Regions from separate parts of the Fictibacillus sp. Mic-4 genome, predicted to be linked through region 2. Evidence: a T-box and tRNA genes for the amino acid it is inferred to sense, from the RefSeq annotation. Region 2 holds a T-box; the other holds one or more tRNA genes.
The links. A T-box is a leader RNA that pairs with one kind of tRNA and senses whether it is charged. The one in region 2 lies ahead of leuS (leucine--tRNA ligase), so its partner is inferred to be a tRNA-Leu.
Positions count from the first base shown of each region.

Region 1: it has a tRNA-Leu gene. The T-box ahead of leuS (leucine--tRNA ligase) is inferred to sense a tRNA for this amino acid. The anticodon was not compared.

Region 1 covers NZ_JBBHZM010000016.1:56,945-61,324, reverse strand. Annotated here, with positions in the region: gene sdaAA (L-serine ammonia-lyase, iron-sulfur-dependent, subunit alpha) at 1-224, shown strand, start outside; gene WD019_RS12015 (hypothetical protein) at 438-728, shown strand; gene WD019_RS12010 (FMN-dependent NADH-azoreductase) at 891-1,517, shown strand; gene WD019_RS12005 (hypothetical protein) at 1,593-1,766, shown strand; tRNA gene WD019_RS12000 (tRNA-Leu) at 1,817-1,893, shown strand; gene WD019_RS11995 (DHA2 family efflux MFS transporter permease subunit) at 2,084-3,517, shown strand; gene WD019_RS11990 (N-acetyltransferase) at 3,870-4,346, shown strand.
Region 2 covers NZ_JBBHZM010000018.1:8,285-12,664, reverse strand. Annotated here, with positions in the region: gene WD019_RS12530 (MDR family MFS transporter) at 144-1,340, shown strand; gene WD019_RS12525 (site-2 protease family protein) at 1,456-2,121, shown strand; T-box leader at 2,219-2,451, shown strand; gene leuS (leucine--tRNA ligase) at 2,538-4,380, shown strand, end outside.

The sequences.
Region 1 (4,380 bases), on a different contig from region 2:
CGATGGGCGCAAGCAATGCCATTGTTGCGGCAGATATGGCGCTTGCCGGAATAAAAAGCCGGATACCATGTGATGAAGTTATTGACGCGATGTTTAAAATCGGGCAAAACATGCCATCAGCCTTAAGGGAGACGGCAGAAGGCGGGTTGGCGGCTACACCAACCGGCCGAAAATTAGCGGAGAAAATTTTCGGCATGCCTTTAAAAGCCCAGGAAGAGGACTGATAAGGGCAGATGTTTTTATGGGGCGTTATCTTTTAAAAAGATGCGTCCTTTTTACTTTTTTGTAAATCTTGAAAGGTTCATCAGATTGCCATCTTTGTTCCGAAAAAGGTCTAGTTTTCTATGGTAAACTTCAAGTGAAAATAATCACAAAGAAAAAAATCACGTTGAAAAAGTTGAACAACAGAGAGTAGACACGGAATGGAGATGGAAACCATGATTGAAAAGCAAAAACAGGTTTTTAAAGTCATTACACTTTTATTGCTCTGCTACTTAATGATTTCTTCGCTTGCTCTAGCTGTAAGCGTTCCAGATATGGCGATGATGCTAAGAGGAATTTCTGCATTGCTTGGATTGATTGGAGTAGGTTCCCTCATTTATTCGAAGGAATTTGTTATAAAAGATGCGTTTAAAAGTTTCCCGCGTAAAATGAAATTGATGTGGTTTGTCGCGTTAGCCGTAACGATGTTTATGGCAGTTGACGGGATCATGAATTTTATAAAATAAAAATGACTTCTTTAAAGCCTCCCGCTTTATATGCCATCTTATGCATATGCCGGGCGGCTTTTTATTTTTAAAAATCGTGCTATTTTTTTCATGTCATCTGTCATTTCGTTTATGGACAAACTAAAATGTAAAAAATTCTATAAAAGAAAGGAAAGGATTCGAATGGCAAAACTTTTGTACATTACCGCCCATCCGCTAAATGAAGAAGCATCTTTCAGCATGGCGGCGGGGAAAGCGTTTATCGATACGTATAAAGAAGTCAACCCAAATGATGAAATCGTGCATATTGACTTATATAACGAAAATATTCCATCTATTGATCTTGACGTTTTCAATGGATGGGGAAAACTGAAATCCGGAACAGAGCTTTCGGCTGATGAAAAAGCAAAAGTGGGCCGGCTTTCAGAGTTATGCGATCAATTTATCTCCGCGGATAAGTATGTATTTGTCACGCCCATGTGGAATTTCTCGTTTCCGCCAATTATGAAAGCATATATTGATGCGGTTTGTGTTGCGGGAAAAACCTTTAAATATACTGCACAGGGTTCGGTCGGCCTTTTAACTGATAAAAAAGCGCTCCATATTCAGGCCCGTGGCGGGATCTACTCAGTAGGACCAACGGCTGAGATGGAAATGGGACACCGTTATTTAAGCACGATCATGCAATTTTTCGGCGTACCGTCTTTTGAAGGCATATTCATTGAAGGTCATAACGCCATGCCGGAAAAAGCCCAGGAAATTAAAGAAAGCGGCATTGCCCGGGCAAAAGATTTGGCACATACTTTTTAAATAAAAAGAGTCAACGCATGTTGACTCTTTTTTTGGTATGATTAACAATAAATACATATTCAAAGGGTGAATCCGTTGCTTATCATTAAAGTAATCCTTTCCATTGTTCCAATTGTCATAGTTATTGCTTCGATCGCAGCATGGTTCAATACACAAGTCATCTTAAGGGAATTGGCTGAAATCAAAAACAAGTTAGGTATTAAAGAAGAGAAGAATCCTTCGTTTCTTAACAGGGATCTTGATGACTAGCGAATCATTTTTTGATGCATAAGAGAAACCGCAATGGAAAAAATAATAAATGGGTCTGTAGCTCAAATGTAGAGCAGCCAGTTAAGAGCTGTGCATTTTACGGGTGCCAATCCCGTCGGACCAACCATCAAAAGATCCTGCATGAATTGCAGGGTCTTTTTTTAATAACTGAACTCTCGGCCCCTCTAGATTGGATAAATATCAATCATTTAGGCGGGCGGGATTACAAAAATTCTCAGGCAGATGATTAGATAATTCCTGTAAAATCGTGTACTCTGTAAAAAGCATGTGTGCGATAAAATAGGGGGAGGGAGTAAATGATACAAGGCTACAAAAAGTCTACCATTGTTGCGCTTTTGCTTGCAGGAGCTTTCATATCCATATTAAATCAAACGCTCATGATCACAGCGATACCGCCGATTATGAAAGAAATGGATGTCACAGCGAACAGCGCGCAATGGCTAACAACCGTCTTTATGCTTGTGAATGGGATTATGATTCCTGTAAGCGCCTTTTTATTGGAACGCTTTTCAACCAGGCAGCTTTTTATATCCGCAATGAGCATATTCGCCTTTGGAACATTGGTCGCAGGCTTAGCTCCCAATTTTGAAATGATATTACTCGGAAGGGTGATTCAATCAAGCGGGGCTGGCGTCATGCTTCCGCTTATGCAAACCGTCTTCTTAATGATTTTTCCTGTTAATAGGCGCGGTGCGGCGATGGGTCTGGTTGGGCTCGTCATGTCTTTTGCGCCGGCAATCGGCCCGGCTTTGTCAGGATGGGTGACATCAAATTATTCCTGGCGTCTCCTCTTTTTCATTATTTTGCCGATTGCGCTTATCGATATCCTCGTCGCCTTTTTTAAAATGAAAAATGTGACAGAGGTAACGAAACCAAAAGTGGATGTCCTGTCGATCCTATTATCTTCTGCAGGGTTTGGCGGATTGCTTTTTGGATTTACATGCGCAGGCAATAATGGCTGGCAGGCTTCCAGCACGCTTATTTCACTTGGCATCGGGATATTTGCGCTTTTGTTTTTCGTCACAAGGCAGCTGCGCCTGGATCATCCAATGCTTGAATTCAGGGTTTTTAAAAATTCCATTTTCCCGCTTACCGTTTTCACTGGCATGATCACTTTTATGGGATTGATTGGAGCGGAGACGATCATTCCTTTGTTCATGCAAAATATGAGGGGATTTTCAGCGTTTGAAGCAGGCCTTGCCCTATTGCCGGGTGCGCTCATTACCGGTTTTATGTCACCTATTACGGGAAGGATTTTTGATAAAATCGGAGCAAGATGGCTGGCCCTCACTGGATTGACGATTATCACTGCAGCTTCTTTTGCCTTTTCGAATCTAGGTCCATCGACTTCCTTTGCTTTTATAACGATAATGTACGGGATACGGATGTTCGGGCTGTCAATGGTCATGATGCCAGTGGCTACAGCTGGATTAAACCGGCTTCCGAAACGGCTGATTCCTCACGGCGCGGCGATGGATAATACGATGAAAATGATCGCGGCATCGGTCGGGACGGCGATTCTTGTCACTGTGATGACAACGACTGCAGAGACCGCAAGCCGGCATCCAGAAATCTCCCATCCAGATATGTATGGGGCAAATCGGGCCTTTATCGTCATTTCAATTCTATCATTATTAGGCGTCATCATTTCTTTTTTCATTAAAAACAAGAAGTTGACGGAAGAAGAAGTGAAGAAAGAAGAGGTTAGAAAAATAACTGTAAATGAGTGATTAATTTTTAATGAGTTTCAACAAAGTAGTCTGGAATAATTCAGGCTACTTTGTTTATCCCTTAAAAAAAAAAGCGAAAAATAAATTGATATCGACTGCAAAATGATTGAAAAGTGCTTTGAATTGATTGATATCTATACTGAATTGATCGATAATCGAAAAATAAATTGATATCGACTGCAAAATGATTGATAAAGTGCCCGAACTGATTGATAACTATCCTGAATTAATTGATTTGTGTTCCGATACGAGTTAAAAACGTCATTACCACATAGGAGCTCTATATGTATTGCATATATATTCATAATTATGTATATTTATTATATGTAAACAACGGATAAGGAGATCGGTTATGGAAATTTGCAATGCAGTGATAAATGACGTAAAGGAAATCTATGGTTTGATTGACACGTACGCCAAACAACAGGTCGTTTTGCCTCGTTCGTTATCCTCACTTTATTATGATTTGCAATGCTTATATGTCGCAAAAGTTGACCGGAAAATAGTAGGGGTCGCAGCATTGCATATTCTCGGGCCAACGATTGCAGAGGTGCGGTCTTTGGTGGTGAATCAGGACTATTTTGGAATGGGAATCGGGCGCAAGTTGGTGGAGCGCATAATAAGCGAAGCTTCCCGGCTTGGGGTCGGAAAATTAATTTCGCTCACTTATCAGATTGAATTTTTCGAAAAGTGCGGATTCCAAATTGTCGCAAAAGAAATGTTGCCGGAAAAAGTATGGAAAGACTGCATCAACTGCCCTAAGATTAAACACTGTGACGAAATCGCAATGGAGATTCACCTCGCGCGTCAAACGGAAATGGTGTTATAAGCTGACGGCCTGAATTCTATTCAACTGAATTCAG
Region 2 (4,380 bases):
TACCTGCCATTGTAACATGCCAGTCTCCATATTCCAAACGGATGAGAACGAGATAATTTTTGGAAATGGAGTAAAGTTAATTGTCATTGAATAGAAAAAGAACTACAATACAGAAGGATATTGGAGAAGTGGGGGAGAGCATCATGCCAAAAGCAGTCTGGCTCTTAGTGATCGGAATGATGATTAATGTAACAGGAACATCGTTTTTATGGCCGGTAAATACGATCTACATGCATGACCATCTGGGAAGATCATTAACGGTTGCAGGAATTGTTCTTATGTTGAACTCGGGTGCGGGAGTAATCGGCAATTTAATCGGAGGAACGTTGTTTGATAAATTTGGCGGGTATAAAACCGTTATCATTGGATTAAGCATTACTACGGCATCATTAATTACTCTTGTATTTTTTCACAGCTTTCTACCGTATGCGATATTGCTCACCATTATCGGGTTTGGAAGCGGCGTTACGTTTCCGGCGATGTTTGCCATGGCGGGAACGGTTTGGAAAGAAGGGGGAAGAAAAGCTTTTAATGCCATATATGTTGCGCAAAACGTCGGCGTTGCGGTCGGTGCCGCAATTGGCGGTTTAGCAGCTTCAATTTCTTTTGAATGGTCTTTTATCGGCAATACGCTATTAGTGATCGTCTTTTTGCTTTTGGTCATTTTTGGTTATAGGGGCATGGGAACTGCTCTCCATGCGGTATCACCGGAAAGTGTGCTTACCCAAAACAAACGAATTAAAAACAAAAGCGTATTCAAAGCATTGCTTGTTTTATGTACGGGGTATTTGTTGGCTTGGATTTGTTATGTTCAATGGACTTCCTCTATAGCCTCACACACTCAGGAAATTGGCATCGACCTTAAGCAATATAGTTTATTATGGACGGTCAACGGTGCTGTTATTGTCCTCGGGCAGCCTTTTTTGAATGTAGTCTTGAAAAAGTGGATTCATTCATCAAAAGCACAAATTATGATAGGTTATTCTATTTTTATCGTCTCGTTTATCGTCGTCAGTACCGCTCACGCGTTTAGCGGATTTTTAATAGCCATGCTGATTTTAACAATTGGGGAAATGTTTGTCTGGCCGGGCATCCCTTCTATCGCAAATGAACTTGCACCTGACGGCCGGGCGGGATTTTATCAAGGAGTTGTCAACAGCACGGCAACGGCTGGTAGAATGATCGGCCCGGTTTTTGGTGGAGTTATTGTTGACCAATTTGGTATGAATACACTTTTTGGCATCATTTTTGGATTTTTTATTCTATCGATGCTAGTAACCCAGGCGTTTGATCGCCTGATCCCTTCTATCAAAGTAAAAGAGAAGCCTCTGGATATTTAAATAATGAAGTCCGCTGTTTCGTTTAACAGCGGATTTTAATTTCGTATTTTGTCAATAGGAATATAGAAGGTGATCGCTTATAATAAATAGGAAACTAAATCGTTGGGAGAGAATTATGGAACAATTTTTAGCTTTTTCGTTGCAAGAGTTGCCTTATGTAATTATTGCTTTTGTCATCGGGTTTACCGTCCATGAATACGCCCATGCACTCGTCGCTTATAAATGCGGGGATCCGACGGCAAAAAATTTAGGAAGATTGACGCTCTCGCCGGTGTCACATATCGATCCGATTGGCACGATATTGATTCTAATTGCCGGTTTTGGCTGGGCAAGACCTGTTCCGGTTGACCGCCGAAACTTTAAACGGCCGCACCTTCATAGCATTCTTGTTTCCATCGCTGGCCCTTTAAGCAATTTAATCGTTGCGTTCATCGGTATTATTGTGTTTTATGCCCTTTTTCATACTGGCATTTTACAAAACGTATCATTAGATAAATTGCAAATGATCAATGATTTAATTACGAATATTATTAAATTGAATGTCCTTTTATTCGTTTTCAATTTATTTCCGCTTCCACCGCTCGACGGTTATCGCGTGCTGGAGGAACTGGCCCCGGATACAATCAGGCAGGCGATGATGCGTTTTGAACACTTTGGTATTTTGCTTTTCTTCATTATCATCATAACACCATTAAACCAATATTTTTTCAATGTTTTGCAAAACGCGATCACAGTCGTCATTAGCAGCTTGACTTCGATTGTATATCCTTTCTTTAGCTGATGTATAAAATATGCTAGTTCAGGCGAAACTGTTTTTAAATTTTCTTGACATTTTTCTGTAACATTCATAAAATACTAATTAATAATAATGATGAATTGAAAAGACGATGATGAGGAGTAGTAAATAAGAACAGGGAAGTAGAGAATTGACGGTCGGTGCAAGTCAATCCCGGATCTTTTTGAACTCGCCTCGAAGTTGCAAGTGTGAAAATGCAAAGTAATGCTTGCCGTATATCCGCGTTAAGGGAAATTGAGCGAGCGCTCAGCTTGAGTGCTAATGTGGGTGGTACCGCGGCAGGTTTTTTGAATGAAACAACCTTTCGTCCCTATTATTGGGACGGGAGGTTTTTTTAATTCTAACAATAAGATCGCTCGCAAGGAGCAGTGTAAGTCAATAAGATGGAGGAGAGTTTACCTATGTATTACAACCACAGAAAAATAGAGGCGAAATGGCAAGCCTATTGGGAAAAAAATAAAACGTTCAAAACGAAGGATGAGATCGGCAAAAAGAAATTTTATGCGCTAGACATGTTTCCTTATCCTTCTGGTGCCGGACTTCATGTCGGACATCCGGAAGGCTATACGGCGACAGATATCGTTTCTCGTATGAAGCGGATGCAAGATTATAATGTCCTTCATCCAATGGGGTGGGACGCATTCGGTCTTCCTGCCGAACAATACGCGCTTGATACCGGGAACAATCCGGCAGAATTTACAGAGAAAAATATAAATACGTTCCGCCGGCAAATTAAAGAGCTCGGTTTTTCATACGATTGGGACCGCGAAATCAACACGACAGATCCAAATTATTACAAATGGACGCAGTGGATTTTCATTCAATTGTTTAAAAAAGGCCTTGCTTATGTGGACGAAGTGCCGGTGAACTGGTGTGAAGCATTAGGAACGGTTCTTGCAAATGAAGAGGTCATCGATGGGAAAAGTGAACGCGGCGGACATCCGGTCGTTCGTAAGCCGATGAGACAATGGATGTTGAAAATTACCGCTTATGCTGACCGGCTACTTGAAGACCTTGAAGAACTTGACTGGCCGGAAAGCTTGAAAGAAATGCAACGCAATTGGATCGGACGTTCTGAAGGGGCTGAAGTGCACTTTGCGATCGACGGCCATGACAAAGAAGTGACTGTATTTACGACCCGTCCGGATACATTGTTCGGAGCGACGTATATGGTGCTTGCACCGGAACATCGTTACGTTGATGAAATTACGACAGACGAGCAGAAAGAAGCTGTACAAACGTATAAAGAAAAAGTGGCGTCGAAATCCGATCTTGAACGGACTGAGCTTTCAAAAGAGAAGACCGGCGTATTTACCGGGGCTTATGCGATTAACCCGGTAAACGGCAAGAAAATTCCGGTTTGGATCGCCGATTATGTGCTAGCAAGCTACGGAACAGGCGCAATTATGGCGGTCCCGGCGCATGATGAGCGTGACTATGAATTTGCGAAAAAGTTTGACTTGCCTATTATCGAAGTCGTTAAAGGCGGGGACGTTTCAAAAGCCGCTTATACGGAGGACGGAGAACTCGTTAACTCTGAATTTCTTAACGGTCTTAGAAAAGATGAAGCGATTCAAAGAATGATCGCCTGGCTTGAAGAAACAGGAAAAGGCGAAAAGAAAGTCACATACCGCCTTCGCGATTGGTTGTTCTCGCGCCAGCGCTACTGGGGCGAGCCCATTCCGGTCATTCACTGGGAAGACGGAACAATGACAACTGTTCCTGAAGAAGAGCTTCCGCTTACATTGCCTCAAGTGGATGAAATTAAGCCTTCCGGAACTGGAGAATCGCCACTTGCAAATGTTGAAGATTGGGTGAATGTCGTTGACCCGGTAACCGGTAAAAAAGGCCGCCGCGAAACGAACACAATGCCGCAATGGGCGGGCAGCTGCTGGTATTACCTTCGCTACATCGACCCTAATAATAGCGAAAAGCTGGCCGATCCAGAAAAATTAAAGCACTGGCTTCCGGTCGATATTTATATCGGAGGTGCTGAACATGCGGTCCTTCACCTATTGTATGCCCGTTTCTGGCATAAAGTGCTTTATGATCTTGGTGTAGTTTCAACGAAGGAACCGTTCCAGCGTCTATTCAACCAGGGCATGATTCTTGGTGAAAACAATGAAAAAATGAGCAAATCGAAAGGGAATGTCGTCAACCCTGACGAAATTATCGCGAGCCACGGAGCAGACACGCTAAGATTGTATGAAATGTTCATGGGACCGCTTGACGCATCCATCGCCT